Regions from separate parts of the Rhizobium phaseoli genome, predicted to be linked through region 3. Evidence: predicted binding sites of a transcription regulator. Region 3 holds the regulator's gene; each other region holds the start of a gene.

Region 1 (8,010 bases), 350 kb from region 3:
GGGAGGCTGCAGAATGACCGAAACGCCGCTTCTTAAAGTCAACGACCTCTCGAAGTTCTATGGCAACCGCATCGGCTGCCGCAATGTGTCCTTCGAGCTCTGGCCCGGCGAAGTGCTCGCCATCGTCGGCGAATCCGGCTCGGGCAAGACGACGCTGCTCAACTGCATCTCCACCCGGTTGATGCCGACCAGCGGCGGTGTCGAATACCACATGCGCGACGGCAGCTACCGCGACCTCTACCATATGAACGAGGCGGAGCGCCGCTTCCTGATGCGCACCGACTGGGGCTTCGTGCACCAGAACCCGGCCGATGGCCTGCGCATGACGGTTTCTGCCGGCGCCAATGTCGGCGAACGCCTCATGGCGATCGGCGACCGTCACTACGGCAAGATCCGCTCCACCGCCATCGACTGGCTGGAACGCGTCGAGATCGATGCCGACCGCATCGACGACCAGCCACGGGCCTTTTCCGGCGGCATGCGCCAGCGATTGCAGATCGCCCGCAATCTCGTCACCGGCCCGCGCCTGGTCTTCATGGACGAGCCGACCGGCGGCCTCGACGTCTCGGTGCAGGCGCGCCTGCTCGATCTCGTGCGCGGCCTCGTCAACGATCTCGGTCTCTCGGCCATCATCGTCACCCACGATCTCGCCGTCGCCCGGCTTCTGTCACACCGCATGATGGTGATGAAGGACGGCTACGTCATCGAACACGGGCTCACCGACCGGGTGCTCGACGATCCGCGCGAACCCTACACGCAATTGCTCGTTTCCTCGATCCTGCAGGTCTGAGCGCCGCGGCAGGTCCAAAACCAGGGAAGAAGACATCATGCCAACGCCTCTCGTCGTTTCCGAAGTCTCGAAGAGCTTCACCATGCACCTGCGCGACGGCATCCGGCTGCCCGTCGTCTCCGATGTCGCCTTCTCGGTCGCGTCAGGCGAATGCGTCGTGCTCGGCGGCCCGTCGGGCATCGGAAAGAGCTCGCTGCTCAAGATGATCTACGGCAATTACGCCGTCGATACCGGTCAGATCCTCATCCGCCACGACGGGCGCGTCGTCGATCTCGCCGCCGCTGATCCGCGCACCGTGCTAAACGTGCGGCGCAATACGCTCGGCTATGTCAGCCAGTTCCTGCGCACCGTGCCGCGCGTCGCGGCAATCGACGTGGTGGCGGAACCGCTGGTGGCGCATGGCGAGGAAGCCGGAGCAGCACGGGAGAAGGCGGGCGCCCTGCTTGCCAGACTCAATCTGCCGGAACCGCTCTGGCAGCTTCCGCCCGCCACCTTCTCCGGCGGCGAGCAGCAGCGCGTCAATATTGCCCGCGGCTTCATCACCGACCATACGATCCTGCTTCTCGATGAACCCACAGCCTCGCTCGATGCCCGCAACCGCGCCGTTGTCGTCAGCATGATTTCGGAAAAGAAGCAGGCGGGTGTCGCCCTTCTCGGCATCTTCCACGACGAGGAAGTGCGCGAAGCCGTCGCCGACCGCATTCTCGACGTCCAGCAGTTTTCTCCAAGAAAGGTCGCCGCATGAGCCGCAGGCTGGGCATTGAACCCTATGTCCACGAGACAGCCTCCGTCAGCGAGTCCAGCTTCGGACGCTATACGGAGGTCTCCGAGCGCTGCCGCATCAGCGAGGCGACCTTCGGCGACTATTCCTACATGATGCAGGACGGCTCCGTCTGGTGCGCGACGATCGGCAAGTTCGTCAACATCGCCGCCGCCGTGCGCATCAACGCCACCAACCATCCGACCTGGCGCGCGACGCTGCATCATTTCACCTATCGCGCCGCCGACTACTGGCCGGACGGCGACATGGAGGAAGACTTCTTCGCCTGGCGGCGCGCAAACCGCGTGACGATCGGCAACGACGTCTGGATCGGCCATGGGGCGACGATCCTGCCGGGCGTCAGCGTCGGCAACGGCGCGGTGATCGGCGCCGGCGCCGTCGTCTCGAAGAACGTCGCAGCCTACTCGATCGTCGGCGGTGTGCCGGCTAAATTGATCCGCGAGCGCTTTCCGAAAGCGGTCGGTGAGCGCATGGACAGGCTTGCCTGGTGGGACTGGGACCATGACCGTCTGCGCCTGGCGCTGCAGGATTTCCGCAACCTGAGCGCGGAAGATTTTCTGTCCCGCTACGAGGGCTAGACGCGCTCGTCAGGACGCAGAGATTTGTGACACGACTTACACAAATATGACACGCGGGGTTCATGAAGCGGGACTAATGCGATGCTGACCGAGCCTGGAGTGCAAGGGAAGAGCATGATGTTCGAGCTGAAGGATGTCACCCGTCGTTTCGGAAAGAAGCTCGCCGTCGACACCGTCACCCTCACGATTCCGCAAGGCCAGATGGTCGGCATCATCGGCCGCTCCGGCGCCGGCAAGTCGACGCTCTTGCGCATGATCAACCGGCTGCAGGAGCCGAGCTCCGGCTCCATCCATTTCGCCGGCGTCGAGGTCTCCGGACTTCGCGGCCGGGCCTTGCGCAACTGGCAGCGCGACTGCGCGATGATCTTCCAGCAGTTCAACCTGGTGCCGCGCCTCGACGTTCTCACCAATGTCATGCTCGGCCGCCTCAATCACCGCTCGACGTTTCTGAGCCTGCTCAGCATCTTCACCCGCGAGGAACGCGTCCATGCCGTCGCAGCGCTCGAACGGCTCGGCATCGAGCAGACGGCGCTGCAGGCGGCCGGCACGCTTTCCGGCGGACAACAACAGCGCGTGGCGATCGCCCGCGCCCTGATGCAGAACCCGAAGATGGTGCTCGCGGACGAGCCGATCGCCTCGCTCGATCCGCTGAACGCCAAGATCGTCATGGATGCGCTGCGCGATATCAACGAGCGCGAGGGCATCACCGTCATCACCAACCTCCACACGCTCGATACCGCCCGCAACTATTGTGAGCGTATCGTCGGCATGGCCGGCGGCCGCGTCGTCTTCGACGGCAAGCCGTCGGAGCTGACCGCCGACGCGGTGAAGGCAATCTACGGAACGGACAAGGATGGCGCCGGCATCGACGAAACGATGACCTCGACATCGATCAATCTCGCTTCCGAGCGGTCAGACAATCAACCCGCCGGCATCCAACCGCTGGCGCTGGCCGGCCTCTGAGCGAGGCGGGCGCGATCGAAAGCCCGCGTCAAGGGCACACTTCTTCGTAACGGAAAGCCGGGGACACCGGTCAATAGGAGAGAACGCATGTTGAAGAAAGCACTCTTTGCGGCAACGGCGCTGTTTGCGCTCGCCGGCGCCGCCAATGCCGCTGACCTCAAGGAATTCCGCATCGGCATCCTTGGCGGCGAAAACGAAACCGACCGCCTGCGCAACTATGCCTGCCTCGCCGACCACTTGAAGCAGGAATTCGGCTTCGAGAAGGTGTCGCTGTTTCCGGCCGCCGATTATGACGGCGTCATCCAGGGCCTGCTCGGCGGCACGCTCGACTTCGCCGAACTCGGCGCTTCCGGCTACGCCGCCGTCTACATCAAGGATCCGAAGGCCGTTACGCCGATCCTGACGACGCAGCAGAAGGACGGCTCGACGGGCTACCACTCGATCGGGTTGGCGCTGAAGTCCTCCGGCATCAAGACCATCAAGGACGCCAAGGGCAAGAAGCTCGGCTATGCCGATCCGGATTCCACCTCAGGCTATCTCGTTCCGCTGACGCAGATCCCGAAGGACACGGGCATGCCGAACGACAAGTTCTTCGCCTCGACGCAGTTCAACGGCGGCCATGAGAACAACCTTCTCGCCGCCTATGACGGCAAGGTCGACGTTGCCGTCGATGACAGCTCGGGCATCGGCGATTTCAAGGACGGCTACACCTCCGGCACCTTCCGCAAGGAAGTTGACAAGGGCGCCGTCGATCCGAACAAGCTGGTTGAAGTCTGGCGTTCGCCGCTGATCCCGAACGGTCCGCTCGTCGTTCGCAACGCTCTCGGCGAAGAATGGCAGACGAAGCTCGCAGCCTTCTTCACGGCGTTGCCGGAAAAGGATCACAAGTGCTTCGCAGCCGTCGAAGGCGGTGATTACAAGGGCTATGCCCCCGTCAAGCACGAGTTCTACAACACTGTTGTCGAAGTACGCAAAGCTGCCATCGGCGGCTGATCGGCCTTTGGAATGCGGGGCGGCCGGAAAACGGCCGCCCTTTCTTGTAACCGGGCGGGGCGTCCATGACTGTTGCCGATACACAGCCGCACATGCAGAGCACTGAGGAGATCGGCACCGCCTGGGGCCGGATGGTCGCCAAGCGCCGCTTCTATACCGTGCTCGGCCTGGTGATCCTCATCGCGGCTTTCGTCAGCTCCGTCCGCTTCGCCGACGAGAGCAATGCCGGCCATTTCTTCGACCGCCTGCCGCATCTCTTCGACTTTTTGAGCTGGCTCATTCCCAAGGACTGGAACGACGTCTGGCGCGCGCTGTTCGACATAGCGAGCGTGAACGACAAGGGCGGCGAGGAATTCAATTTCGACAAGGGCCGTGTCGATGTCTGGGGCGCCTTCTACATTCCCGAATATTTCGAGCTGATGATCGTCACGATCAACGTCGCGCTGCTTTCGACGATCATCGCCTTTGTCTTTGCCGTTCCCTTGAGCTTCATTGCCGCGCGCAACCTGACCAGCTCATGGCCGCTGCGCATCTTCATCAAACGCCTGATGGAATTCCTGCGCGCCTTTCCGGAGATCGTCATCGCCGGCCTGTTTTCGGCGATCCTGTCGATCGGGCCGGTCGCCGCCATCATCGCCATCACCCTGCACACGATCGGCGCGCTCGGCAAACTCTTCTATGAAGTGGCCGAAAATATCGACATGAAACCGCATGAGGGCATGAAGGCCGTCGGCGCCAACTGGTGGGAGCGGGTGCGCTTCGCCGCCCTGCCGCAGGTGCTGCCGAATTTCACCTCCTATGCGCTGCTGCGGCTCGAGATCAACGTGCGCGCCTCGACCATTATCGGCGCCGTCGGCGGCGGCGGCATCGGCGAGGAGCTGAAGCTGTCGATCTCGCGCGGCTTCGGCGCCAAGACGATGGCGCTCGTTCTGCTGCTGTTCGTGACGATCGTCGCGGTCGACCAGTTCTCCGCATGGCTGCGCCGCCGCCTCGTCGGCGAGCACGCCTTCCTCCTGCAACATTGAGGCCGCCATGACGGTGATCGACGCCAACCGGATGCACGAAATCGAAGCGCGCTATCCGGAATACTTCCACCGCTCGTTCCGCCAGCGTTTCGGCGGACTGATGATCGTCATCGCGACGCTGCTTTACGGCCTTTACGCTGTCTGGTTCTTCGACCTTCCGAAGCTTTTCGCCGAAGCCCATTGGGAGCGCGTCGGCATCTATCTCAGCCAATGGGTGAGCTACGACGTTCAGCCGGAATTCCGCATTCAGGACGATGGCTCGATCGCGGTGCGTTATCCGCGCTTTTCGCCGCTCGGCGACAATCCGCATCCGGACTGGGTGGTCGACAATCCCGATGGCAGCATCACCGTTGCCGTCAGCGGCGCCGGTCTCGCCGTCACCGTCTCGAAGAGCGAAACGATCGTCACGGCGCATGGCGTCAGCGTCCCCGTCGACGTTTCGAGCGGCGCGCCGAAGGTCGTCGGGCCGGTGCCCGCCTGGATGACCGTCTATGACGACAACGTCCTCGCCGATCTCGGCTTTGCCGGCGATGTCAGCATTTCCGTCGACCGGGTGAAGATCCGCAAACGCTTCCTCGGCTGGGCGAATTTCGTCTTCGACACGCAGTCTTCCTTTTTCGACAAGCCGGTCGGCGAGGTTATTAGCCTCATCGTCTCCGGCCCGCGCATCAAGCCCGACCAGTCCAACCTGTCGCTCGCCTTCGACGACATTTGGAACAACAGCGAATGGCAGCACGGCGACGTCTGGACCAAGCTCTTCCAGACGATCGTCATGGCCTTCCTCGGCACGCTGCTCGGGGCGCTTGCCGCCTTCCCGCTTGCCTTCATGGCGGCGCGCAACATCACGCCGAACCGGCTGCTCAACCAGATCCTCGAGCGCTTCTTCGATTTCCTGCGTTCGGTCGACATGCTGATCTGGGCGCTGTTCCTGACGCGCGCCTTCGGCCCCGGCCCGTTGGCCGGCAGCGGCGCGATCTTCCTCACCGAGACCGGAACACTCGGCAAGCTCTATTCCGAAGGCCTAGAGAATATCGACAACAAGCCGCGGGAAGGCATCCAATCGACCGGCGCGCAGACCGTGCTCGTCCATCGTTACGGCATTATGCCGCAGATCGTTCCTGTTATCGTCAGCCAGACGCTCTACCAGTGGGAATCGAATGTGCGTGGTGCCACCATCATCGGCGCCGTCGGCGCGGGTGGCATCGGCCTTAAACTCTGGGAGGCCATGCGCACCAACGCCAATTGGGAAAACGTCGCCTATATGGTGATTCTGATTCTGATCGTCGTCTTCCTCTTCGACGCCGCCTCGAACGCGCTGCGCCACCGGCTGATGGGCAGCAGGACACACTGACGATCACAAGGTGGCGGCTATGTCGCCATCATCATTCTGTCACGGAAATCTTTTAGCCGGGGAGCCTGCTTGCGGTTCGCCGCCAAATCACTGCACATTGCGCTCCCCGTTTCGACGATCCCCAGGACAAAAGCCTTGCGCTACGCTCTCTATTTTTCGCCGCCGAAGGATGATCCCCTGACCGGCGCGGCCTCGCTCTGGCTCGGCCGTGACGCCTTTACCGGCGAGACCTATCCTGCCCCGGCCTATGAGCAGCTCGGCCAGGCAGAGCAGTTCGAACTGACCGCCGATCCACGCCGTTATGGCTTCCATGCCACGATCAAGGCGCCGTTTGCGCTCGCCGCCTCGGTCACGGAAAAGGACCTCATGGCCTTTGCCGAGGATTTTGCCTCGCGCACGCCGGCCTTCGAGATCCCTGAACTCGTGCTCGGCCAGCTCGGCCGTTTTTTTGCGCTCGTCCCCGGTTCGCTTCATCAACCTCTTCAGGATTTCGCCGCGAAGGTGGTAAAGTCATTCGAACCGTTTCGCGCGACGCTTTCGGAAGCCGATATCATCAGGCGCAATCCGGAGAAGCTCAGCGACAGCCAGCGGGCCAACTTGCAGCGCTGGGGTTATCCCTACGTCATGGAGGATTTCGGCTTCCACATGACGTTGAGCGGGCAAGTGCCCGAGACACGCGCCGAGGTGATGAAAGCGATTCTGGCCGAGCGTTTTGCCGGGTTCACCGGCCGGCCGCTGTCGATTTCCAGCCTTGCCGTCTTCGTCGAGGAGACGCGCGGCGCCCCGTTCAAAGTTCATTCCTGGCTGCCGCTTTCCGGTGCCAAAAGCTGAAAGACCTGACGTGATGAGCAAAGAGACCGTGTTTTCCAATGCCCGCATCGTTCTCGAGGATGACGTCCTCGCCGGATCGATCCTCATCCGCGACGGCAAGATCGCCGATATTTCCGAAGGGAACTCGGTAGCCGGCGAAGATTTCGAAGGCGACTTCATCATTCCCGGCCTCGTCGAATTGCATACCGACCATCTCGAAGGACATTATCAGCCGCGCCCCGGCATTCGCTGGAACAAGACCGCCGCGGTCCAGGCACATGACGCCCAGATCGTCACATCGGGCATCACCACGGTGTTCGACTGCCTGCGCATGGGTGCGGACGAGGACGGCGGCTTCGAACATGGCGAGATGCGCGAGATGGCCGACGCCATCCAGTCGGCGGAGAAAGAAGGCCGGCTGCGCGCCGAGCACCTTCTGCACCTGCGTTGCGAGGTTTCGGCCGACAATGTGCTCGAGCACTTCGCCGACTTCGAAAACGATCCACATGTGCGGCTCGTCTCGCTGATGGATCATGCGCCCGGCCAGCGTCAGTTCCAGACGATGGATCAATATATCTTCTACTACCAGAAGAAGCGCGGCCTGAGCGATGAGGTCTTCGCCCGTTTCGTCGCCAAGCGTCAGGCGGAATCGGCGCGCAATTCGACGCCGCACCGCAACGCCATCGCCAAGGTCTGCGCCGAACGCGGCATCACCGTTG
Region 2 (8,010 bases), 1.9 Mb from region 3:
GTGGGTCGAATGCGACTTCAACCGGCCGCGCGTTTTCCTTAACGCATTTCTCTTAATAAGCTCAGTGAAATTTCTAGCGTATTTTCGTCATCTTTTCCAGCAAAGGCCATTCAGGGATTGCTGGCAACGAACGGGCCGATGCGCTCGCCGACAGAGGGCGTCTGTCGCTAGAGCATGATGGCGAACAGTGTGAGCGGTAAGATTCAGATTTCAGGCCGACCGGGGCCTAAAATCATCCTGTTCTAGCGGGCGGTTGATATGGCTTCGCCGGGGCCGGCGCTCTCGTTTGGCGGCAGCCGGCTTAAGCCGGCTGCGATGCCTCGACGACGGCCAATGCCGCCATGTTGACGACGCCGCGGGAGGTGACGGAGGGAGCGAGGATATGGGCTGGCATGGCGGCGCCGAGGAGGATCGGGCCGACATGCAGGCCATCCGTCATCGACTTGACCACGCCGAGCGTGATGTTGGCGGCATCGAGGTTCGGGAAAACCAGCAGGTTTGCCTCGTCATGCAGCGTCGTGTGCGGCATGACGCGTTTGCGCAGGGCTTCGGTGATGGCGCTTTCGCCGTGCATTTCGCCATCGACTTCGAGATCGGGGGCGGCGTCGCGCACGAGCTGCAGGGCGTTGCGCATCTTGGTGGCGCTTTCGGATTCGCGCGAGCCGAAATTGGAATGCGAGACGAGAGCGGCGCGCGGGGTGATGCCGAAACGGCGGATTTCCTCGGCGGCCATCACCGTTGCCTCGGCGATCTCCTCGGCGCTTGGATTGAAGGTGACGTAGGTGTCCGTGAAGAAGGTGGCGCCGCGCTGTGAGATCATCAGGCTGAGCGCAGAGAAATCACGCACGTTCGGACGCTTGCCGATGATCTGGCGCACGTCGCGCAGATGCTTTTCATAGCGGCCTTCGAGGCCGCAGATCAGCGCATCGGCTTCGCCGCGCCTCAGCGCCAGCGCCCCGATGACTGTCGTGTTGGTGCGCACGATGGTGCGGGCGGCTTCCGGAATGACGCCGCGGCGGCCGACGAGCGAGAAATAGAGATCGACATATTCGCGGAAGCGCGGATCGTCTTCCGGATTGATGACTTCGAAATCCTGCAGCGGGCGAATGCGCAGGCCGTAGCGCTTGAGCCGGGTTTCGATGACCTGCGGACGGCCGATGAGGATCGGCTTGGCCAGGCCTTCTTCAAGCAGCACCTGGGCGGCGCGCAGCACGCGCTCGTCTTCACCTTCCGAGAAGATGACGCGCTTGCGCTCGGCAGCCTTGGCGGCGGTGAAAATCGGCTTCATGACGAAGCCGGAGCGGAAGACGAAACGGTTCAGCTGATCGAAATAGGCGTCGAAATCCTGGATCGGGCGGCGGGCGACGCCGCTCTGTTCGGCGGCTTTGGCGACGGCCGGCGCAATGCGCAGGATGAGGCGCGGATCGAAGGGCGAGGGGATGAGATAGTCCGGACCGAAGACCGGGGTCTCGCCGGAATAGGCGCGGGCGGCGACATCGGATGGTTCTTCGCGGGCAAGCGCGGCAATGGCGCGCACCGCCGCCATCTTCATTTCCTCGTTGATCGTCTCGGCGCCGCAATCGAGCGCGCCGCGGAAGATATAGGGGAAGCAGAGGACGTTGTTGACCTGATTGGCGAAATCCGAGCGACCCGTGCAGATCATCGCATCCGGACGGGCGGCGCGGGCCAGATCCGGCATGATCTCCGGCGTCGGATTGGCGAGCGCCATGATCAGCGGCTTGTCGGCCATCTGCGCCAGCAGCTCCGGCTTCAGCACGCCGGCGGCAGACAGGCCGAGGAAGACATCGGCGCCGCCGATGTTTTCAGCCAGCGTGCGTGTATCGCTCTTCTGGGCATAGACGGCCTTCCACTCATCCATCAGCTCGGTGCGGCCCTCATAGACGAGGCCTTCGAGGTCATGGACCCAGATGTTTTCGCGCTTTGCGCCGAGGGTTACCAGCAGGTTGAGGCAGGCAAGGGCGGCGGCACCCGCGCCCGAGGCGACGATCTTGACGTTCTCGATCGACTTGCCGGCGAGCTCCAGGCCGTTCAGGATCGCCGCGGCGACGATGATTGCCGTACCGTGCTGGTCGTCGTGGAAGACCGGGATCTTCATCTTCTCGCGCAGGCGCCGCTCGACCTCGAAACATTCCGGCGCCTTGATGTCCTCGAGATTGATGCCGCCGAAGGTCGGCTCCAAGGAGCTGACGGTCGAGACCATCTGGTCGACGCTTGCCGCGTCGATTTCGATATCGAAGACGTCGATGCCGGCGAATTTCTTGAAGAGCACGGCCTTGCCCTCCATGACCGGCTTGGAAGCCAGCGGGCCGATATTGCCGAGGCCGAGCACGGCGGTGCCGTTGGAAATGACGGCGACGAGATTGGCGCGCGAGGTATAGTCGGCCGCCGTTTCAGGGTTGTCGCGGATGGCGAGGCAAGGGGCGGCGACGCCCGGCGAATAGGCGAGCGCCAGATCGCGCTGGTTGCCGAGCGGCTTGGTCGCCTGGATCTCCAGCTTGCCGGGGCGGGGATAGCGGTGGAAGAACAGCGCCTGCTCGTCGAGATCGCCGCTCGTCAGGTTCTTGTCCGTCTTGGATTTATCCTGGTGATCCATTGCCGCCTCCGTGCACGTCTTTTTCTGGAGTTCCCTCCATACATCAATCGGATACGGGCGACAGTATGGAAATGGGGGATAGGCGAAGTTTTCGTGAGGGGCCAGCCGATCTCCCAGGGCTGCGTGGGAAGTGGAGCGAGCGGTCTGGGCCAAGCTTCCGCCCTGCGATGAGGCCTGCCGCCATTCTCCCGATCTCTCTGTCATGTCCGACGTCGCGGCCCATGCGGCAGCTAATCCTTTTGGGGAAACTTGTCTGGCGACGGCCGCAAGCGCAAAATGCCGCCCGCGACGGTGCGGGGCGCCGGTCGCAGGGAGGAAATCATGGACAATTTGAACCTGACGACGCTGCAAAGCGGGCAGACGATGGTCAATGACGTGGCCATGGATGCTTTTGCCGCTGGATTTCGCGGCAATCTCCTGACCAGCAAGGATACGGATTACAGCGAGGCTCGGGCGATCTGGAACGCGATGATCGACCGTCGGCCCGGACTGATCGCGCGTTGCGCCGGGGCGGCCGACGTCGTGCGCGCGGTGCGGTTTGCCCGCGACAACAGTTTGCTCCTGTCGGTGCGCGGCGGCGGGCACGGCATTGCCGGCAACGCCATGTGCGAAGGAGGCATCGTCATTGATCTGTCGGCGATGAAATCGGTGCGGGTCGATCCCGAGATAAGCCGCGCCAGAATTGAGCCGGGTGCCACGCTCGGTGACATCGACAAGGAAACGCTGGCCTTCGGACTGGTTCTGCCGACCGGCATCAATTCGACGACCGGCATCGCAGGATTGACGCTCGGCGGCGGTTTCGGTTGGCTCACCCGCAAATTCGGGCTCACCCTCGACAATTTGATATCCGTGGATGTGGTAACGGCCGATGGCGAGCTGGTGAAGGCGAGCGAAACGGAGAGGCCGGATCTCTTCTGGGCGCTGCGCGGCGGCGGCGGCAATTTCGGCGTGGTGACCTCCTTCGAATTCCAGCTCAACCCGCTCCATTCCGAAGTACTCGCCGGATTGGTCGTGCATCCTTTCGCCGATGCGGAGAAGGTACTGCGGGAATATCGTCAGGCGTTGGAAGCGGCACCCGATGAACTGACCTGCTGGGTGGTGATGCGCCAGGCGCCGCCGCTGCCGTTCCTTCCGGCCGAATGGCACGGCAAGGAGATCGTGGTGCTCGCCATGTGCTATTGCGGAGATATTGCGGCGGGGGAAAAGGCGACGGCCAGATTGCGGGCGATCGGAAAACCGATTGCCGATGTCGTCGGTCCGGTGCCGTTTACCGGCTGGCAGCAGGCTTTCGATCCGCTTCTGACACCGGGGGCGCGCAATTACTGGAAGAGCCAGGATTTCGCCGCGCTTTCGGATGCCGCGATTGATGTTCTCCTCGGCGCCGTGCGCAAGCTGCCGGGGCCGGAATGTGAGATATTCATCGGTCATGTCGGTGGGGCCGCCGGCCGTATTCCGACCGAAGCCTCTGCCTTTCCGCAGCGCAGCTCGCATTTCGTCATGAATGTGCACGCACGCTGGCGGGAGACCGGGATGGACGCAAGCTGCATCGGCTGGGCGCGCGAACTTTTCGAAGCAACCAAGCCGCATGCTGTGGGTACCGCGTATATCAATTTCATGCCGGAGGATGAGACGGATCGGGTCGAGATGGCTTATGGCGCCAATTATGCGCGTCTCGCTGAAATCAAGCTGCGTTATGATCCGGACAATCTGTTCCGCATGAATCAGAATGTGAAACCGGTGGCGGCCGTGCGGGCTGCCTGATCGATACGGCTCTGCGACCGCGAAATCCGTCCCCCCTACAAGGGGGGACGAAGTCGTGGCGCGCGAGCTCGAGCAGACATCGGACAGATGAACGGATCCAAGCTTCATCTTTCCACTGAGTGGGGTCAGCCACCAAGCTTTGGTGTGATCGTCACGTCGGCGCCATGGGCATCACGCAGCTCGCCATCCTGTCCGGGCAGCCGGTCGGCCGCCCGGTGCAGCAGGATCGACGCATAGCCTTGCGAGCGCGTGCCCTCGATCAGCGTGATGTCGGCATTTGCGGGATTGTCGGAGCGCTCGAACCATTCAACTGGGTGCTGCAGGAAGTTCATTTCGACCGCCCGGTTGGTAACGCCATGACCGACAATGGCGATGTTATGGTCGTCGTTCTCGCCGTCGCGCATGACCGTCTGGAGGAAGAGACGAACCCGTTGGGCGACATCCGCCCGGCTTTCGCCATCGGGTGGACGCGCATAAAACTTGCCGCTATTGCTGCGCAGCCGCGCCCATTTTTCGAATTCTTCGGGGAACTTCTGTTTCCTTTCGGCCTGGTCGTAAATTTCGGTGAAGAGACCGAAATCCTGTTCGCGCAGCAGATAATCTTCCCTGACATCGCCAACGAAATCTTCCGGAAGGGCATTGAGCAACGCATCCTTGCTCTGTCGTGTTCTCAGAAACGGCGAGTACCAGATGCGCAGCTTCTGAAATCCGTCGTCCGGCAATCCCCTCAGATAGGATGTGATCACGCAGCCGGCCTCCAAAGCCTGCCGGTAGCCCCATTGCGTCAGTGGGACGCTGTGATCACCGAACTGGCGATAGGCCCGTTCATCGATATTGCCGAGGGATTCGCCGTGGCGAACGAGAAAAAGGCGCATCAGCCGTCCCCGCATTGTCAGACTTGGAATCGCCTCATCATGAACGCGAGTGGTGTGCGGGGCAACATTGCAGGAAGGCGATTCGTGACCGGACGATCGGCTTGCGATAACCAGCTTTGCAGGGCTTTCCCCCCAGTCTGTCATCTTCCTGAAACACGAGTCTGGTTTTGGAAGGCTATATGAAAGATGGGGCATGAGCCGTAGCTCGTGATAGACATGATGGAACCCAGACATTTCCGCACGCTCTTCATTTCCGATGTCCATCTCGGCTCGAAGGCCGCGAAGGCCGACTTCCTGCTGGATTTCCTGCGCTACCACGAGGCAGATACGATCGTTCTCGTCGGCGACATTGTCGACGGCTGGCGGCTGAAGCGTAGCTGGTATTGGCCGCAGGTCTGTAACGACGTCGTCCAGAAGCTCTTGCGCAAGGCGCGCAAGGGCACGCGCGTCGTCTATATCCCCGGCAATCACGACGAGTTCCTGCGCGATTTTCCGGGCATGCATTTCGGCGGCATCGAGGTCGTCGAGCGGATGATGCATGACGGCGCCGACGGTAAGAAATACCTGATCCTGCATGGCGACGAATTTGACGTCGTCGTTCGCAATGCCCGCCTGCTCGCCTATCTCGGCGATTGGGCCTACGATACGGCGATCCGCATCAACATTCTGCTGGCGGCTGTGCGCCGGCGCCTCGGCATGCCTTACTGGTCCTTCTCGGCCTGGGCCAAGCTGCAGGTCAAGCATGCCGTCAATTTCATTGGCGAATTCGAGCGCGTCGTCGCCGAAGAGGCGCGCAAGAGCGGCGCCGACGGGGTGATCTGCGGTCATATCCATCATGCCGTCATTCAGGATATGGACGGCATCCGCTACATCAATACCGGCGACTGGGTGGAAAGTTGCACGGCCGTCGCCGAGCACGAGGACGGCACGTTCGAACTGATCACGTGGCGGACGCTCGCAAGCACCGTGCCGGCGTTGACCGCCATCGAGATGCGTGACGAAGGCGAACTGGCCCCGCAAGCTGCTTGATTTTGGCATCGGCATATCTGCAGCGGTGCCACAAGAATATAGCCGTTGCCGCGAGGTGACAGGGCCTTACTTATTTTCTAAAACGTTTCAGGAGGGCTATTTCTCGCAATAGGCACCTCCGGGGTGGTGTGTTAGGAAAACGACAAGTTTCCTTCAGGTCCACCCATGATTCCCGCCCAACAGTCCTCGAGTGAGGGAGCGCCGCCGCGCTTCCGGCTGCTCAGCGCGCTTTCCTATTGCGCGCCGCTGCTCGTGAACGGCGTCGTCCTGCCGTTCTTCCCCGTCTGGCTCGCGACCCACAGTTTCAGCGACCACGAGATCGGCATCATCCTTGCGATACCGATGGTGGTCCGCGTGCTGGTGGCGCCCATCGTCGCTATGATCGCCGACCGAATGAAGGAACGCGCCGATGTCCTGCTCTGGTCCGGTAGCCTGTCGCTGCTGACGGCGATCGCGCTCTATTGGACGACGAGTTTCTGGCCGGTGACGATCGTCTATGCGCTGCAGGGCGCCACCTTCGCGCCCTATCTGCCGGTCGTCGAATCGATCGTCATCTCGGGCGTGCGCCGCTGGGGCCTCGATTACGGCTCGATGCGCGTCTGGGGCTCGGTCGCCTTCATCGTGTCGACGCTGGTCGGCGGTCGGCTGATCAGCCGGTGGGGCGGCGAGATGGTGCTGCCGGTGATGGTGTTCGGCTTTACCATGACCGTCGTCATGGCGATCTTCTGTCCGCGCATCGGGCCCACACGGCGGCGCGGCCAGCCGATCAACATTCCCGCCGCCACCGGCAGCGGCCTGCGCGAGCCGCATCTGCTGCTGCTCCTGATCGGCGTCGCCATCCAGCAGTCAAGCCATGCCGTACTCAATGCTTTCTCATCGATCTACTGGCATCAGTTCGGCTTCTCCGGCGCTGAGGTCGGTCTTCTCTGGAGCGCCGGTGTGGCTTCGGAAGTGACGGTGTTCTTCCTGTCGAAGCGTCTAAACCGGCGCTTCAATGCCTGGACGCTGATCCGCTTCGGCTGCGCCGTCAGCGTCTGCCGCTGGATCCTGTTTCCCATGAATACGGGCTTCGCCGGTTTCTTCCTGCTGCAATGCTTCCACGGCTTTACCTATGCCTTCGTGCATACCGGCGTGCAGCGGCGGATCGTGGCGACGGTGCAGGAGACGCAGGAATCCTCGGCCCAAGGCGCCTATTTCTTCTATGTCGGCATGGCGATGGCGCTGATGACCATCGCTGCGGGTTACCTCTACGCCGGACTCGGCGTGGTCAGCTTTTACGTCATGGCGCTGGTCGCTTTCTGCGGCCTCGGCATCGTCATCGCAGCCTATTACTTTCAGCCCCAGAGGTTGCCTTCGGGCGGAAAGACCAGGGAAGCGGTGTAACGTAGGCCGGGCTCGCGGTCGCGGGCGAGCAGCAGCGGACCATCGAGATCAACGAAATCGGCATTCTGGGCGAGCAGCACCGCCGGCGCCATGGCAAGCGAGGTGCCGACCATGCAGCCGATCATGATGGCGAAGCCGAGCCGCTCGGCTTCGGTCTTCATCGCCAGGGCTTCGGTGAGGCCGCCTGACTTGTCGAGCTTGATGTTGATCGCATCATAGCGGTCGGCAAGGCTTGCGAGATCGCCGGTATGGTGGACGCTCTCGTCGGCGCAGACGAGCAGCGGGCGGCGGATCTCGGCAAGCAAGGCGTCGCGGCCCGCCGGCAGCGGTTGCTCGACGAGCGTCACA
Region 3 (8,010 bases):
CTCGGCGCCACCCGCTCCGAAACCATCAAGAAGGTGGTCCTGCCGGCAGCCCTTCCCGGCATCGTCGGCGCACTGCTGATGACCGCCTCGCGCGCCATCGGTGAAACCATGATCGTCGTGCTGGCCGCCGGTGTCGCCGCCCGCATTCAGATCAACCCCTTCGAGCCGATGACGACGGTGACCGTCAAGATCGTCAACCAGCTGACGGGCGACCTTGAGTTCACCTCGCCGCAGACGCTGGTTGCCTTTGCCCTCGGCATCACCCTGTTCTGCATCACGCTTTGCCTCAATATCTACGCGCTCTACATCGTGCGCAAATACCGGGAGCAGTACGAATGACGGATATTGTTTCTCCCCAAGGTGTTACCGTTTCCAAGGCACCCGCCCGCCGCGATATCGGCATCAAGCGCCGCTACGCCGCCGAACGCCGCTTCCAGGCCTATGGCATCGCCGCTATCATCTTCGGTCTTGTCTTCCTGTTCATCCTGCTGTGGACGGTGATCGGCAAGGGCTACACCGCCTTCCAGCAGACGGCGATCACCCTGCCGATCGAATTCTCCGAGAAGACGATCGACCCCAGCAATAAGCGTGCGACCGACCCTTCGGTGCTGATCGCCGCCAATTATCCGGTTCTGCTGCGCGACGCGATCGTCAAACAGCTGAATATCAATGCCTCGAGCAAGCCTGACGTGCGCGATGCATCCGCCATGCTGTCCAAGAGTGCGCCGATCCAGCTGCGCGACATGGTCGTCGCCGATCCCTCGCTGATCGGCAAGACGGTCAATGTCTCGCTGCTCGCCGACGCCAATATCGACAGCGCCAACAAGGGCCAGATCGATCTCTCCGTCGATGAGAAGAACCGCAAGGTCAACGACAAGCAGGTGACCTGGATGAACCAGCTGAAGGCGAGCGGCGCTCTCCAGAAGCAGTTCAACACCGGCCTCTTCGTCAACGGCAATTCCAGCCGTCCGGAGGCTGCCGGGCTCGGTGTCGCCCTGATCGGCTCGCTCTACCTGATGCTGATCGTGCTGGCGCTGTCGCTGCCGATCGGGGTTGCCGCCTCGATCTATCTCGAGGAGTTCGCACCGAAGAACAAGCTGACGGACCTGATCGAGGTCAACATCAACAACCTCGCCGCCGTCCCGTCGATCGTCTACGGTCTGCTCGGCCTTTCCGTCTTCATCAACTTCATCGGCCTGCCGCGCTCGGCCTCGCTGGTCGGCGGCCTGGTGCTGACGCTGATGACCCTGCCGACGATCATCATCGCCACCCGCGCCGCACTGCGCGCCGTGCCGCCGTCGATCCGCGCCGCAGCCCTCGGCCTCGGCGCCTCGAAGATGCAGATGGTGTTCCACCATGTCCTGCCGCTTGCCATGCCCGGCATCCTCACCGGCACGATCATCGGCCTGGCGCATGCGCTCGGCGAAACAGCGCCGCTGCTCCTGATCGGCATGGTCGCCTTCGTCGCCAACGCGCCGGCGACACCGCTCGAGCCCTCGACGGCCCTGCCGGTGCAGGTCTATATGTGGGCGAACGAGGCCGAACGGGCCTTCGTGGAGCGTACTTCGGGTGCCATCATCGTTCTGCTCCTGTTCCTGATCGTCATGAACATGGGCGCCATCCTCTTGCGTCGTCGCTTCGAGCGCCGCTGGTAAACGGAGTTAAACATCATGAACATGTTGACGGAAGCTGCAGTTGAAAAGGCGCTGGATCAGAAGATGAGCAACGTCCCGTATAAAATGATCGGACAGGATGTCTCGGTTTACTACGGCGAGAAGCGCGCGCTTTTCGATGTGAACCTGAACATCCGTGAAAACACCGTAACCGCGCTGATCGGCCCGTCGGGCTGCGGCAAGTCGACCTTCCTGCGAAGCCTCAACCGCATGAACGACACGATCGAGGGCTGCCGCGTCGCCGGCAAGATCACCCTCGACGGCGACGATATCTATGATCCGGACATTGACGTCGTCGAGCTGCGCGCCCGCGTCGGCATGGTGTTCCAGAAGCCGAACCCGTTCCCGAAGTCGATCTATGAAAACGTCTCCTACGGTCCGCGCATCCATGGCCTGGCCAAGTCGAAGGCCGATCTCGACCAGATCGTCGAGACCAGCCTGCAGCGCGCCGGCCTCTGGAACGAGGTCAAGGACCGCGTGCACGAATCCGGCACCGGTCTCTCCGGCGGCCAGCAGCAGCGCCTGTGCATTGCCCGCGCCGTCGCCGTCAGCCCTGAAGTCATCCTGATGGACGAGCCCTGCTCGGCGCTCGACCCGATCGCCACCGCCAAGGTCGAGGAGCTGATCCACGAACTGCGCGAGAACTACACGATCGTCATCGTCACCCACTCCATGCAGCAGGCCGCGCGCGTGTCGCAGCGCACCGCCATGTTCCACCTCGGCAACCTCGTCGAGGAGAACGACACCGACAAGATGTTCACCAATCCGGACGATCCGCGCACCCAGGACTACATCATGGGTCGCTTCGGCTGATTGCGGTCATCCGAAGCCTTCCCGTTATTCGAGGACAAAGCCCCATGGCATCGACACATATTTATTCTGCCTATGATGATGATCTGAAGTTCCTGTCCAGGCGGATTTCCGAAATGGGCGGCCTGGCCGAGCAGATGGTCGCCGAATCCGTCCGGGCGCTGGTCAACGGTGATACCGCGCTGGCGCAGAAGGTGATTTCCGACGACGTGATCCTCGATCACACCGAGCGCGAAATCGGCGACAAGGCGATCGTCACCATCGCCCGCCGCCAGCCGATGGCCGCCGACCTGCGCGAAATCATGGGTTCGATCCGCATCGCCGCCGATCTCGAACGCGTCGGCGACCTCGGCAAGAACACCGCCAAGCGCGTCATCGCCGTGCAGAGCACCGGCGTTCCGCGCAAGCTCGCCCGCGGTCTCGAGCACCTGTCCGAGCTGGCGCTCGTCCAGCTCAAGGAAGTGCTCGACGTCTATACGACGCGCGCCGCCGACAAGGCGACCGCCATTCGCGAACGCGACAACGAGATCGACGCGATGTACACGTCGCTGTTCCGCGAACTCCTGACCTATATGATGGAAGATCCGCGCAACATCACGAGCTGCACGCATCTCCTCTTCTGCGCCAAGAACATCGAGCGCATCGGCGACCACGCCACCAATATCGCCGAAACGATCTACTACATGGCGACCGGCGCCCAGCCGGAAGGCGACCGTCCGAAGGACGACAGCGCCAACACCGTCGGTGCCGCCACGGAATAACCGTGCCGAACCAGCCATTGCGTGCGCGCCCGTCCGGGCGCGCAAAGAGGTCGCAGCCAATTTCTGATTTTGCGCGGGATCCCTTGCTTAAATCACTCCCGGTTTAAGGATCGTGCGCGAGGAGACGGACACGCATGATCCCGAGAGTTGCAGTTGTTGAAGACGAAGAGGCCCTCAGCGTGCTTCTCCGCTATAATCTCGAAGCGGAAGGTTTCGAGGTCGATACCATCCTGCGCGGCGACGAGGCCGAAATCAGGCTTCAGGAGCGCACGCCCGATCTCCTCATCCTCGACTGGATGCTGCCCGGCGTCTCCGGCATCGAACTCTGCCGGCGCCTGCGCATGCGGCCGGAAACCGAGCGGCTGCCGATCATCATGCTGACGGCGCGCGGCGAAGAGAGCGAGCGTGTGCGCGGGCTGTCCACCGGCGCCGACGATTACGTCGTCAAGCCGTTCTCGACCCCCGAGCTCGTCGCCCGCGTCAAGGCGATGCTGCGCCGCGCCCGCCCGGAGGTGCTGTCCTCGGTGCTGAAATGCGGCGATATCGAGCTTGACCGCGAAACCCACCGCGTCCATCGCAAGAGCCGCGAAGTCCGCCTCGGCCCGACCGAATTCCGCCTGTTGGAATTCCTGATGTCGTCGCCGGGCCGCGTCTTCTCCCGCTCGCAGCTGCTCGACGGCGTCTGGGGCCACGACATTTATGTCGACGAACGCACCGTCGACGTCCATGTCGGCCGCCTGCGCAAGGCGCTGAACTTCTCCAACATGCAGGACGTCATCCGCACCGTCCGCGGCGCCGGCTATTCGATGGAAGCCTGAGAGGTTTCTATTTTTTTCTGCCGGTGTCGGCCCCTCACCTAACCCTCTCCCCGTAAAAGGGGCGAGGGGACGTGCCCTGTAAGGGGCCAGTGCAAGGGGCCAGTGAGGGACGGAGACGTCGCGGCTTGATCCCTTCGCCCCGTTTACCGGGAGAAGGTGGCGGCAGCCGGATGAGGGGCAGCCACACCCAACCCCCTCACACAAAAAAAAACGGGCCACGCGGCCCGTTTTCGCATTTCCAGCAATGGTTTGCCGGCTCAGCTGACGCGCGCTGCCGCCCGGCGGCGTTCGTTGATCGGCTGGTAGGCAAGCTTCTGGTGGTAGCTGCAATAGGGCGAATTGTCAGGGGATTCGCAGCCGCAGAAGTGGAAATCGTCCTTGAGCGGATCGCCGACCGGCCATTTGCAGGTGCGTTCGGTCAGTTCCGTCAGGCCGAGGCGGCGCGAGATCGGCACGACCACGTTGCCCTTCGGCACGTATTCCATTTCCTCGACCGTTTCGATCTCGATCTCTTCCTTCAGCATCGTTGCGCCCTGCTGGCGGGTCACGGTGCGGGTGGTGATCCGGGAGGCGTAGTTCGGCGCGCGCGGTGCCGATGTCTGGCGCTTCGGCGTGCGCGCCGCCGTCGCCGTGCCGCCGGCCTTGGCACGACCCGGCAGGTTCAGCCGGTGCACCTTGCCGATAACGGCGTTTCGGCTCACGCCGCCAAGTTGTGCCGCGATCTGGCTGGCGCTCAGCCCTTCGGACCACAGCTTCTTGAGTTTCTCGACCCGCTCGTCTGTCCAGTTCATGCCCTGTCTCCACCTTTTGCGTTGGTGATGGCAGAATCCCTCACCGTTGTCCCGGAAGCCTCCGAAACAAGAAACGCCTGATCAATTTTGGTGACTAGTTCCGCCGCATGCAGTCTAGTAATTGAACTTTAACCTAGTGTGAGGCTGACTCCGTGACAAGAGTCGCGGGAATCCGGATGAATCGAATTCCGAGTTTTCCCCAACTTGCTGCCCCTGCGTGTCATTTCTGCAATAATGCCTGTTGAAGGCCGAAAATGCCGCTGTACACGCTTGCTGCATGCGCTAAGGGCGCAGTTTTGTTGACATTGCAGCGCGAAAAGGAAATAGTGCTGGTCGCCGCCGCAAGGCGGCATTTTTGATTTTTCGGGCCTGGTTTTCTTAGCCGGAGTCCGGTGATTGACAACGCTGATCGGGAGACCCGCGCCATGGCCGAAGCCGCGCCGCTGTATGACACCTATTCTCGTGCCCCGTTGCGGTTCGAGCGAGGCGAGGGCGTATGGCTGATCACCGAAGGCGGCGAGCGTTATCTCGATTTCGGCGCCGGCGTCGCCGTCACCTCGGTCGGCCACAGCAATCCGCATGTGGTCGCCGCCCTGAAGGAGCAGGCCGACAAGGTCTGGCACCTCTCCAACATCTATGAGATCCCCGGCCAGGAGCGCCTGGCCAAGCGGCTGACGGACGCCACCTTCGCCGACAAGGTGTTCTTCACCAACTCAGGTGCGGAAGCGCTCGAATGTGCGATCAAGACGGCGCGCCGCTATCAGTTTTCCAAGGGCCACCCCGAGCGCTTCCACATCATCACCTTCGAAGGCGCCTTCCATGGGCGCACGCTTGCGACGATCGCCGCCGGCGGCCAGGAGAAATATCTCGAAGGCTTCGGCCCCAAGGCGCCGGGTTTCGATCAGGTAGCTTTCGGTGATATCGCAGCGGTCCGCGCCGCCATCACCGATGCGACGGCGGCAATCCTCATCGAGCCGGTGCAGGGCGAGGGCGGTGTGCGCCCCGCCACCCCCGAGTTCATGAAGGCGCTGCGCCAGATCTGCGACGAAAACGGCCTGCTGCTGATCCTCGACGAGGTCCAGACCGGGGTCGGCCGCACCGGCAAGCTCTTCGCCCATGAATGGTCGGGCATCGCGCCCGACATCATGGCGGTCGCCAAGGGCATCGGCGGCGGGTTCCCGCTCGGCGCCTGCCTTGCCACCGCCGAGGCCGCCTCCGGCATGAAGGCCGGCACCCATGGTTCGACCTATGGCGGCAATCCGCTGGCCATGGCCGTCGGCAGCGCGGTGCTCGATGTCATTCTCGCCGACGGCTTCCTCCAGCAGGTGCGCGACGTCGCGCTGGTCTTCCGCCAGGGGCTTGCCTCGCTGAAGGACCGTTATCCCGATGTGATCGAGGATATCAGGGGCGAGGGCCTGCTGCTCGGCGTCAAGGGGGCCGTTCCCTCGGCCGAGCTGCTGCAGGCGATCCGCGCCGCGCATCTGCTCGGCGTGCCGGCCGGCGACAATGTAATCCGCCTTCTTCCGCCGCTCGTCGTCACCGCCGAGGAAGCCCGCGAGGGCCTCGCCCGCCTCGAACGCGCCGCCGAGAGCATCCGCGCCGCCAAGGTCAAGAAAACGGCTTGAAGGGATTGGCGCTTTCGGGCGCACGACAGGTAAGAACATGGCTCCTAAACATTTCCTCGATCTTTCGGCCGTCACATCGGCCGACCTCAGAACCATCATGAACGACGCGCTCGTTCGCAAGCAGGCCTTCAAGGCCGGCCAGGGCGACAAGCCGCTCGCCGGCAAGATGCTGGCGATGATCTTCGAAAAGCCGTCGACGCGCACCCGCGTCTCCTTCGATGTCGGCATGCGCCAGCTCGGCGGCGAAACGCTGTTTCTATCCGGCACCGAAATGCAGCTCGGCCGCGCCGAGACGATCGGCGACACCGCCAAGGTGCTGTCGCGTTATGTCGATGCGATCATGATCCGCACCACCGAGCATTCGAGGCTCTTGGAGCTTGCCGAACATGCGACCGTGCCCGTGATCAATGCGCTGACGGATGATACCCACCCCTGCCAGATCATGGCCGACATCATGACCTTCGAAGAGCATCGCGGGTCGATCAAGGGCAAGACCATCGCCTGGACCGGCGACGGCAACAATGTGCTGCATTCGCTGGTCGAAGGTGCCGCGCGGTTCGGCTATCGCATGAACATGGCCGTACCCCTTGGTTCGGAGCCCAAGGATCACTATCTGAACTGGGCCCGCAATGAGGGCGCCGAAATCATGCTCTGCCATGATGCCGACCGTGCGGTCGAAGGCGTCGATTGCGTGGTGACCGATACCTGGGTCTCCATGAATCAGGAACATCGGGCCCGGGGTCACAACGTCTTTCAGCCTTATCAGGTCAATGCGGCCTTGATGGCCAAGGCCGGCAGCGATGCATTGTTCATGCATTGCCTGCCCGCCCATCGCGGTGAGGAAGTGACGGATGAGGTGATCGACGGCCCGCAATCCGTGGTCTTCGATGAAGCGGAAAACCGCCTTCATGCGCAGAAGTCGATTCTAGCTTGGTGCCTGGGCGCGATCTGAACCATAATCGGACGCCGCTCGCGAACAACGTGCGGCCGCGCGAGCGAAGGGCACCCTGACCCTTCGCTCTGAAAACTAGGAGTAAAGCCATGGCAGAAGCTGCAGCCGCCCTCGGCCAGTTCGATTTCGCCGGCGATGACCATGTCGTCCCTTTCCAGGTGGAGGGTCTGGATGTGCGCGGTCGCGCCGTCCAGCTCGGCCCGATGCTCGATGCGATCCTCGAGCGCCATCATTATCCCACCCCCGTCGCGCGGCTGCTGGCCGAAGTCGTCGTGCTGACGGTGCTGCTCGGCACCTCGCTGAAATTCGACGGCAAGTTCACGGTGCAGACCAAGGGCGATGGCCCGGTCGATCTTCTCGTCGCCGATTTCTCGACGCCGGAAAATGTCCGCGCCTATGCCCGCTTCGATCAGGCGCTGCTTGCCAAGGCGGTGGAAGCCGGCGAAACCGAGCCGGAGCAGCTGCTCGGCAAGGGGGTGCTCGCCTTCACCATCGACCAGGGCAAGTTCGCGCAGCCCTATCAGGGCATCGTCGCGCTCGACGGCACCTCGCTCGAGGAGATTGCCGGTGTCTATTTCCG
Region 4 (8,010 bases), 340 kb from region 3:
TGATCAATGACCTTCAGCACGTCGTCAGGCCCGATGATCGAGGCCGTCACCTGCACGCCGCCGGTGCCCCAGCCGTAGGGCATCGGCATTTCGCGCGAGGCGAAGGGCACCTGATAGCCGGGAATGGCGATGGCCTTCAGAATGGCGCGGCGGATCATCCGCTTGGTCTGTTCGTCGAGATAGGCGAAGTTGTAGCTGGCGAGATCGCTCATTCGGCGGCTTCCTTCAAATCTTCGCCTCTGTTGCGGGCGACTTCGAATTCGCGGCGCATGCGGCGGACGAGATCGAGTTCGGCCTGGAAGTCCACATAATGCGGAAGCTTCAGATGCTCGACGAAGCCGGTCGCCTGGACGTTGTCGGAATGGGAGATGACGAATTCCTCGTCCTGGGCCGGCGCAGTGATATCCTCGCCGAGCTCTTCAGCCCGCAATGCGCGATCCACCAGCGACATCGCCATCGCCTTGCGCTCGCTCTGGCCGAACACCAGGCCGTAGCCGCGGGTGAATTGCGGCGGCGCCTTGGCCGAGCCCTTGAACTGGTTGACCATCTGGCATTCGGTGATCTGGATGAAGCCGAGCGAGACGGCGAAACCGAGTTCCGGCACGTCGAATTCCACCTCGACCTCGCCGATGCGGATTTCACCGGTGAAGGGATGGTTGCGGCCATAGCCGCGCTGGGTGGAGTAGCCGAGCGCCAGCAAAAAGCCCTCGTCGCCGCGGGCGAGCGCCTGCAGGCGAAGGTCGCGGCTCATTGGAAATTCCATCGGCTCGCGCGTCAGGTCGCCGACCTCGTGATCCTCCGGCATGTCGCCATCGGCCTCAATCAGGCCTTCCTCGCCGAGGATTTCGGAGACGCGCATGACGCGGCCGGTCTCGGCGGCGCGCTGGGCGGGCGCCTCGACCGCCTCGTCGGCAAGCAGCGAGGGATCGAGCAGCCGGTGGGTATAATCGAAGGTGGGCCCAAGAAGCTGGCCGCCCGGCAGATCCTTGTAGGTCGCCGAGATGCGCCGTTCGATCGTCATATCAGCCGTGTCGAGCGGCCTGGAATAACCGAAGCGCGGCAGCGTCGTGCGATAGGCGCGCAGCAGGAAGATCGCCTCGATCATGTCGCCGCGAGACTGCCGGACGGCCAGTGCGGCGAGCGTCCGGTCGAAAAGCGAGGCCTCGGCCATGACGCGGTCGACGGCGAGCGCCAGCTGCGCGACGATCTGGTCGATGCCGATCGCCGGTAGCGAACGGTCGCCGCGGCGGCGGTCGGCAAGTAGGCGGTGGGCATTGGCGATGGCGGCCTCGCCACCCTTGACGGCAACATACATGAGCTCAGATCTCCGTTGCTGTGATCTTGGTGGTGCGCGGCAGGCAGAGGAAGCGCTCGGCCGATGTCAGCACGATGTCGATGCCGCGCGAGAAAAGCGCGCGGTTCTCGGTCCAGAGCCGCAGGAAGGTTTCCGGCAGCCCGACAGGCGCGATCTCGGTCACAGTCTGGATGCCGGGGCCGATCAGCGCCAGCCGGCGCCCACCCTCGAGTGCGGAAAGTTCGATGACGAGCGTCGTCGATCGGTCGGGATATTCCTGCGTGCCCGAGGCGAAGAGGCCGAAGGGGCAAAGCGTGGCACCGGCTTCCGTGAAGGCGAAGCGTGCCTCGGCCTTCTCCGCGGTCAGCGGCGCGCCGGCGTGGAAGCCGAGCCACTCCGGCACGGCGGATTTCGCCAGCCCCTGGGAAAGCCAGACCGGCGTGTCGTGGTCGCAAAGCGTCAGCGCGATCGCGCCGGCGGCAATGCCGAGCGGCACAGGCGGCGCGACATCGGGCTGAACGGTCAGGATCGTACCGGGACGGGCCATGCCGTCCATCAGCACCTTGAAGACGCTCTGGGCATGGAAGACCGGCTCGCCAAAGCCGCCGGTCAAGGCTTCTGTCTTGAAATCCATCAGTTGTCTCCCCGCACCATGGTGAAGAAATCGACGCGGGTCGCCGCCGTCTCGTCGGCCTTGCGGCGTTCGGCATCGGCGATCCGTTCGGTGATCGGCAAAAGCAGCGCCCGTTCGACGAAATCCTTCGTCGCCTCCTCCTGCCACAGCGCATCGAAGATCGCCGCCAGCCGCGCCTTCTCGCGATCGGTGCCGAGCGCCTGCGCATGGCCGACCGAGCCGGAGTCGAGACGCACCGTCGCGCGCGTCACCGTCACCTCGCCAAGATTGAAGGGAGCGCCGCCGCCGCCGATGCGTCCGCGCACCATCACCAGCCCGGTCTCCGGCCCGCGCACCGGATGCGCCGCAGGCTTTTGCGGCAACGCATTCCAGGCCGCCGAGAGTTCGCTGCGTTCTGCGCGCGCCAGCAGATCGGCGGCGCGTTTGCGCCCGGATGCCGTCTGTGACGCAGCGTTGTTGCTGTCCGCTGATATCATCGCCGCTTCCTTTTAAATGTCTATTGATATAGACAACTATACAAGCTATACTTAGTCCTAAATCGATGCCGTGACAAGCGTGTGACATTCTGCAGCGCGCGCGCCTTTTCAGGGGCGTGGAGAGTGCTGTAATTCCTTGAATTCGATGGAAGGCATGAATGACAGGACAGGGGATGGAATGGCGGGACTGAATCAGGTGCAAAGGCAGACCGGCGTGGCGCTCTGGCGCCAGATCGCCGACCGGATTCGCGAGGCGATCGGCAACGGCGCCTATGATGAAACCGGAATGGTGCCGCCCGAAACCGTCCTGGCGCTGCAATTCGGCGTGAACCGGCATACGGTGCGCAGCGCTTTGGCAGCCCTGGCGCAGGAAGGCATCGTCCGGGCGGTGCAAGGTCGCGGCACGCTGATCGAACGCAAGGAGCGGCTGAATTTCCCGATCACCAGGCGCACGCGTTTTACCGCCGGCATCGGCGACCAGGCGCGCGAGATGCGCGGCCTGCTGCTCGATGAGGTGACGGAGGAGGCGAGCGCCGAGATCGCCCGCTGGCTGGGGCTGAAGCCGGGCGCACAGGTGATACGGCTGGAAACGTTGCGCGAGGCCGACAGGCGGCCGGTGTCAAAGGCGACGAGCTGGTTCCCCGCAGAACGTTTCGCTGGGATCGGCGAAGCCTACCGCAAACATCAATCGATCACCAAGGCTTTCGCTGAACTCGGGCTGGCGGATTATATCAGGGCGACGACCGAGGTGACGGCGGCGCATGCCGACACGGCTGATCTGGCCGATCTCGAACTCAGCCCCGGGGCGATCCTGCTGATCGCCAAGGCGATGAATACCGATCTCGACGGTGTGCCGGTGCAATATTCGATCAGCCGGTTCGCGGCCGACCGGGTGCAGTTCACGATCGAGAACTGAGGACGGCCTTCCCTGTCGGTGCAGGGAAGGCCGTTAGATTCAATGCGCGCCGGACATGTCGCCGAGCACTTCCTTGGAAGCGACGGTGGAATCGGCGTTCAGCTTGTAGACCATGGGAACGCCGGTGGCGAGGTTGAGGGCGAGCACGCCCTCCTTGGTCAGCTTGTCGAGCACCATGACGAGCGAACGCAGCGAATTGCCGTGGGCGGCGACCAGCACCTTTTCGCCACGCAGCACCCGCGGCAGGATTTCGGTGAGGTAATAAGGCCAGACGCGGGCGCCGGTGTCGCGCAGGCTTTCGCCGCCGGGAGGCGGCACGTCATAGGAGCGGCGCCAGACATGGACCTGTTCCTCGCCCCATTTGGCGCGGGCATCGTCCTTGTTGAGCCCGGAGAGGTCGCCGTAGTCGCGCTCGTTCAGCGCCTGGTCGCGGATCGTCTGCAGGTCGGGCTGGCCGACCTTGTCGAGGATGAGCTTCAGCGTGTGCTGGGCGCGCACCAACGCCGAGGTATAGGCGACATCGAATTTGATCCCGTATTCGGCAAGTGCGGCGCCGCCGGCATTGGCCTCCTGGATGCCGAGCTCGGTCAGATCGGGATCCTTCCAGCCGGTGAAGAGATTCTTCAGGTTCCAGTCGCTCTGGCCGTGGCGAACGAGGACGAGGGTTCCGCTCATCAATATGTCTCCGAATGTCGTTATTGGGAAGAAAGCCCGAGCACGTCGAGCATGGAATAGAGGCCCGGCTTCTTGTCGCGCGCCCAGAGAGCCGCCTTGATGGCGCCGCGCGCGAAGATCGAGCGGTCGGCCGCACTGTGCGACAGGGTGACGATTTCACCTTCGCCGGCGAAAAGCACGGAATGCTCGCCGATGACGGAGCCGCCGCGCAGCGTCGCAAAGCCGATGGTGCCGGCTTCGCGGGCTCCGGTATGGCCGTCGCGCACTTTGACCGATTTTGAAGCGAGATCGATGCCGCGCCCCTTGGCCGCTGCCTCGCCGAGCAGAAGCGCGGTGCCGGAAGGCGCATCCACCTTGTGCTTGTGATGCATTTCGAGGATTTCGATGTCCCAGTCATCAGGGTCGAGCGCCCGTGATGCCTGTTCGGTAAGCACGCTGAGCAGATTGACCCCGAGGCTCATATTGCCCGATTTGACGATGCGGGCATGCCGGGCGGCGGCCGCGATCCTGGCATTGTCGTCTTCCGAACAGCCTGTGGTGCCGACAATGTGGACGATGCGGGCCTGGGCGGCGAGGCCCGAGAATTCCACCGTTGCGGCGGGCGAGGTGAAGTCGAGCACGCCTTCGGCATGCAGGAAGGCATTGAGCGGATCGTCGCCGATGATGACGCCGGTCGGGCCAAGCCCGGCAATCTCGCCTGCATCCTTGCCGACGAAGGGCGAACCGGTGCGCTCGACGGCGGCGTGCAGCGTCACGCCCTCCATGGAATGGATGAGCCGGATCAGTGTCTGCCCCATGCGCCCTGCCGCGCCAACCACCACCAGTTTCATCGCAGCATCGCTCATCTCGGTCTCACCAGGTCAGTTTAGATCGGAGGCCGACGGCCTCTGCAGGTTGTTGAGGCGAGCGTAAAGACCGTCGCTGACCTTCGCAAGCGTCTCGTGGTTGCCTTCCTCGACGACCCGGCCCTGCTGCATGACGACGATCTTGTCGGCGCGCACCACGGTCGAAAGCCGGTGGGCGATGACGACGACAGTGCGACCGGTCATCGCCTCGTCGAGCGCCTTCTGAACGGCAGCTTCAGATTCGGTGTCCAGCGCCGAGGTCGCCTCGTCGAGAAGCAGGATCGGCGCATTGCGCACCAGCGCACGGGCGATCGACAGCCGCTGACGCTGGCCGCCCGAAAGCGTCACGCCGTTTTCGCCGACCGGTGTCTCGTAACCCTGCGGTTGGGCGCAGATGAAATCATGCGCATAGGCAAGCCGGGCAGCTTCTTCCACCTCGGCATCGGTCGCTTCCGGCCGGCCGTAGCGGATATTGTCGCGGATCGTGCCCTCGAACAGGTAGGGCTGTTGCGAGACGTAGGCGAGTTGCTGGCGCAGCGACTTCTTGGTGATGTGAGCAATATCCTGCCCGTCGATCAGGATCTGGCCCTCGCGCGGATCGTAGAAACGCGGAATGAGGCTGATGACGGTGGATTTACCGGCACCCGAGGGGCCGACGAGCGCCGTCGTCTCTCCGCCTTCGGCGACGAAGCTGACGCCGCTCAGCACGCTCTCATTGCCATAGCCGAAGGAGACGTTGCGGAATTCGATGCGGGCTTGCGTCACCGTCAGCGGCCCTGCATCCGGCAGGTCGCGCTGGCGCGGCTCCATGTCGAGCAGTTCGTAGATCATCCGCGCATTGACGACGGCGCGCTCCATCTGCACCTGCAGGCGGGCAAGCCGGCGGGCCGGGTCATAGGCCAGCAGCAAGGCGGTGACGAAAGAGAAGAAGGCACCCGGCGGCACGTTGTAATAGATCGAGCGGTAGGCGGCATAGGCCAGCACGCTGGCAACGGCAAAGCCCGCAAAGCTCTCCGTCAGCGGCGAGGTGCGTTCTGAAAGCCGGGCAATCCGGTTTGCCCGGTTTTCGGCGCCTTTGATCAGTTTGTTGACCTTGCGTTCCAGCTCCTCTTCCATCGTGAAGGCTTTCACGATGGCAATGCCCTGGATCGTCTCCTGCATGGCGCCCAGCACGTGGCTGTTCAGATGCACGGCCTCGCGGGTTGCCGAACGCAGCCGCTTGGAGACGTAACGCAGCGCATAGAGCAGCGGCGGCGCCATGATGAACACCGCGAGGCTGAGCAGCGGGTCCTGGAGGACCATCACGCCGATCAGCGAAACGAAGGTCAGGAGGTCGCGCACCGTCGACGTGATCGTCAGGTTGAGCACGTCGCGGATGCCGCTGACGTTCTGGCTCACCTGCGCGGCGATATGGGCCGAGCGCGCCTCGCTGAAGAAGCCGACCGAAAGTGTCATCAAATGCGCGTAAAGGCGGCGCTGATATCGCGCGACGATATCGTTGCCGACCTTGGAGAGCGCCACCGCCTGTCCATAGCTCGCAAAGCCGCGCAGCACGAAGGCGACGAAGATCGAAAGACAGATGATCCAGACGACGTCGGCGCGGCGATTGGCGAAGGCCTCATCGATGATCGCCCGCATGATCCACGCCGTGAACGCTGTCGAAAGGGCCACGATGATGAGGCAGGCGATCGCGAAGACATAGCCCCAGAGATGGTCGCGGCCGTTTTCAGCGATGATGCGCTTCAGGATGCCGGTGACGGTATCGCTGCTGACGCTCTGCTTTCTGCTTTCCGCCGCTTCCAATAATGAGCTTTCCTATCTCGACCAAACGCGGCGCAGGGGCGACGCGTACTTTTGGCGGGTCTATAAAGAGTTGGGATCGGTTTGGCTAGAGCGCCGCGCGTCCGGGTGGGACGCGCGCCGGGATCAGCGCCGCCAGCGGCGGCCTTCCGTCGACACGCCGAAATTCGCCGGCATGCGCGCATAGGAGGAAAGCCCGGCAAGGGCCGCCAGCGGGTGCGTCACCACATAGGTCGGGATAGTGCGAAGCAGGGCGGTGTGCGGCGCCTTGTCCTCGAAAGCCATGCGGAATTCCGGCTTCTTCAGGGCCGGGAGGATCTTCTGCGAGATGCCGCCGGAGAGATAGACGCCGCCGCGCGCCATGAACACCATCGCCATGTCGCCCGCCACCCGGCCGAGATAGGTGGCAAACAGCGACACGGTCTCGACGGCGGCCTTGTCGCTGCCGGCAAGCGCGTGCGAGGTGATGTCGGCCGGATCCTTCATCGTCGGCTGGATGCCGTCGACGATACAGATGGCGTTATAGAGGTTGACGAGGCCGCGCCCGCAGAGGATCTGCTCGGCCGAAACGCGGCCCTCGATCGTCTCGATATGGGGGAAGAGTTGATAGTCGCGTTTGCTGCGCGGCCCGAGATCGACATGGCCGCCTTCGCCGGGGACCGGGATCCAGCTGTGCTGGGCATGAACGAGGCCGCCGACGCCGAGGCCGGTGCCGGGTCCCAGCACGACGCGCGAGGCGATCATATCGCCGGTGGCGTCGCCGATGCGTTCGCGGTTCTCATCCGAAAGCGCGGCGACGGCCAGCGCCTGCGCCTCGAAATCGTTGACGACGAGCACGTCCTCGATGCCGAGGCCCTCGATCATCGTCTTAGGCCGCACCACCCAGTCGCAATTGGTCAGCGGGATCTCGTCGTCGTTGATCGGGCCGGCGACGGCGAGAATTGCCGAGCGCGGCTGCACCGCGGTCTTGTCGAGCACGCCCTTCTGGATCGCTTCGTCGATCGTTGCGAAATCCGCCGTGCGCACGTTCGGAAACTGCTTCGGTTCGGCATAGGCATCGGTCAGGATGGAGAAACGGGCATTGGTGCCGCCGATATCGCCGATCAGGATCGGGAAGGGCAGCGGAGCGGTGCTGTGGTTCGGTTTTGGCATGGCCGGTTCCGTGCTGATCAGGCTTCGAGGGTGGGGAGGAGCTTTATAGCGGTCGCATGATTGAGCGCCATCGGAATGTCGTAGACGATCGCCAGCCGCATCAGCGCCTTCACATCGACATCATGCGGCATCGGCGTCAGCGGGTCGACGAAGAAGATCAAGGCATCCACCTCGCCGGTCGAAATCAGCGCGCCGATCTGCTGGTCGCCGCCGAGCGG

The links. Region 3 encodes PhoB, which activates phosphate uptake and scavenging genes when phosphate is short. Its sites were predicted from a motif close to TGTCATNNANCTGTCAT; they were not measured.
Region 1: the regulator PhoB is predicted to act here: its motif matches at 2,185-2,201, upstream of phnC (phosphonate ABC transporter ATP-binding protein).
Region 2: the regulator PhoB is predicted to act here: its motif matches at 5,389-5,405, upstream of AMC88_RS12015 (UDP-2,3-diacylglucosamine diphosphatase).
Region 4: the regulator PhoB is predicted to act here: its motif matches at 2,475-2,491, upstream of phnG (phosphonate C-P lyase system protein PhnG).

The regions. Positions count from the first base shown of each region.
Region 1 covers NZ_CP013532.1:218,004-226,013, reverse strand. The annotation lists gene AMC88_RS01045 (alpha-D-ribose 1-methylphosphonate 5-phosphate C-P-lyase PhnJ) at 1-17, shown strand, start outside; gene phnK (phosphonate C-P lyase system protein PhnK) at 14-790, shown strand; gene phnL (phosphonate C-P lyase system protein PhnL) at 828-1,535, shown strand; gene AMC88_RS01030 (DapH/DapD/GlmU-related protein) at 1,532-2,149, shown strand; gene phnC (phosphonate ABC transporter ATP-binding protein) at 2,267-3,112, shown strand; gene phnD (phosphonate ABC transporter substrate-binding protein) at 3,200-4,105, shown strand; gene phnE (phosphonate ABC transporter, permease protein PhnE) at 4,171-5,130, shown strand; gene phnE (phosphonate ABC transporter, permease protein PhnE) at 5,138-6,481, shown strand; gene AMC88_RS01005 (DUF1045 domain-containing protein) at 6,617-7,312, shown strand; gene AMC88_RS01000 (alpha-D-ribose 1-methylphosphonate 5-triphosphate diphosphatase) at 7,326-8,010, shown strand, end outside.
Region 2 covers NZ_CP013532.1:2,473,655-2,481,664, reverse strand. The annotation lists partial or broken gene AMC88_RS34050 (RNase H family protein) at 102-200, shown strand; gene AMC88_RS12030 (NADP-dependent malic enzyme) at 302-2,614, opposite strand; gene AMC88_RS12025 (FAD-binding oxidoreductase) at 2,936-4,375, shown strand; gene AMC88_RS12020 (histidine phosphatase family protein) at 4,501-5,250, opposite strand; gene AMC88_RS12015 (UDP-2,3-diacylglucosamine diphosphatase) at 5,467-6,279, shown strand; gene AMC88_RS12010 (MFS transporter) at 6,445-7,662, shown strand; gene dgcA (N-acetyl-D-Glu racemase DgcA) at 7,614-8,010, opposite strand, start outside.
Region 3 covers NZ_CP013532.1:564,226-572,235, forward strand. The annotation lists gene pstC (phosphate ABC transporter permease subunit PstC) at 1-339, shown strand, start outside; gene pstA (phosphate ABC transporter permease PstA) at 336-1,655, shown strand; gene pstB (phosphate ABC transporter ATP-binding protein PstB) at 1,671-2,486, shown strand; gene phoU (phosphate signaling complex protein PhoU) at 2,531-3,244, shown strand; gene phoB (phosphate regulon transcriptional regulator PhoB) at 3,379-4,062, shown strand; gene AMC88_RS02770 (GcrA family cell cycle regulator) at 4,320-4,853, opposite strand; gene AMC88_RS02775 (aspartate aminotransferase family protein) at 5,279-6,478, shown strand; gene argF (ornithine carbamoyltransferase) at 6,516-7,430, shown strand; gene AMC88_RS02785 (Hsp33 family molecular chaperone) at 7,520-8,010, shown strand, end outside.
Region 4 covers NZ_CP013532.1:226,661-234,670, forward strand. The annotation lists gene AMC88_RS01045 (alpha-D-ribose 1-methylphosphonate 5-phosphate C-P-lyase PhnJ) at 1-212, opposite strand, end outside; gene AMC88_RS01050 (carbon-phosphorus lyase complex subunit) at 209-1,315, opposite strand; gene phnH (phosphonate C-P lyase system protein PhnH) at 1,320-1,928, opposite strand; gene phnG (phosphonate C-P lyase system protein PhnG) at 1,928-2,404, opposite strand; gene phnF (phosphonate metabolism transcriptional regulator PhnF) at 2,583-3,320, shown strand; gene AMC88_RS01070 (2,3-bisphosphoglycerate-dependent phosphoglycerate mutase) at 3,360-3,995, opposite strand; gene dapB (4-hydroxy-tetrahydrodipicolinate reductase) at 4,016-4,840, opposite strand; gene AMC88_RS01080 (ABC transporter ATP-binding protein) at 4,856-6,643, opposite strand; gene AMC88_RS01085 (glucokinase) at 6,767-7,792, opposite strand; gene AMC88_RS01090 (methylglyoxal synthase) at 7,810-8,010, opposite strand, start outside.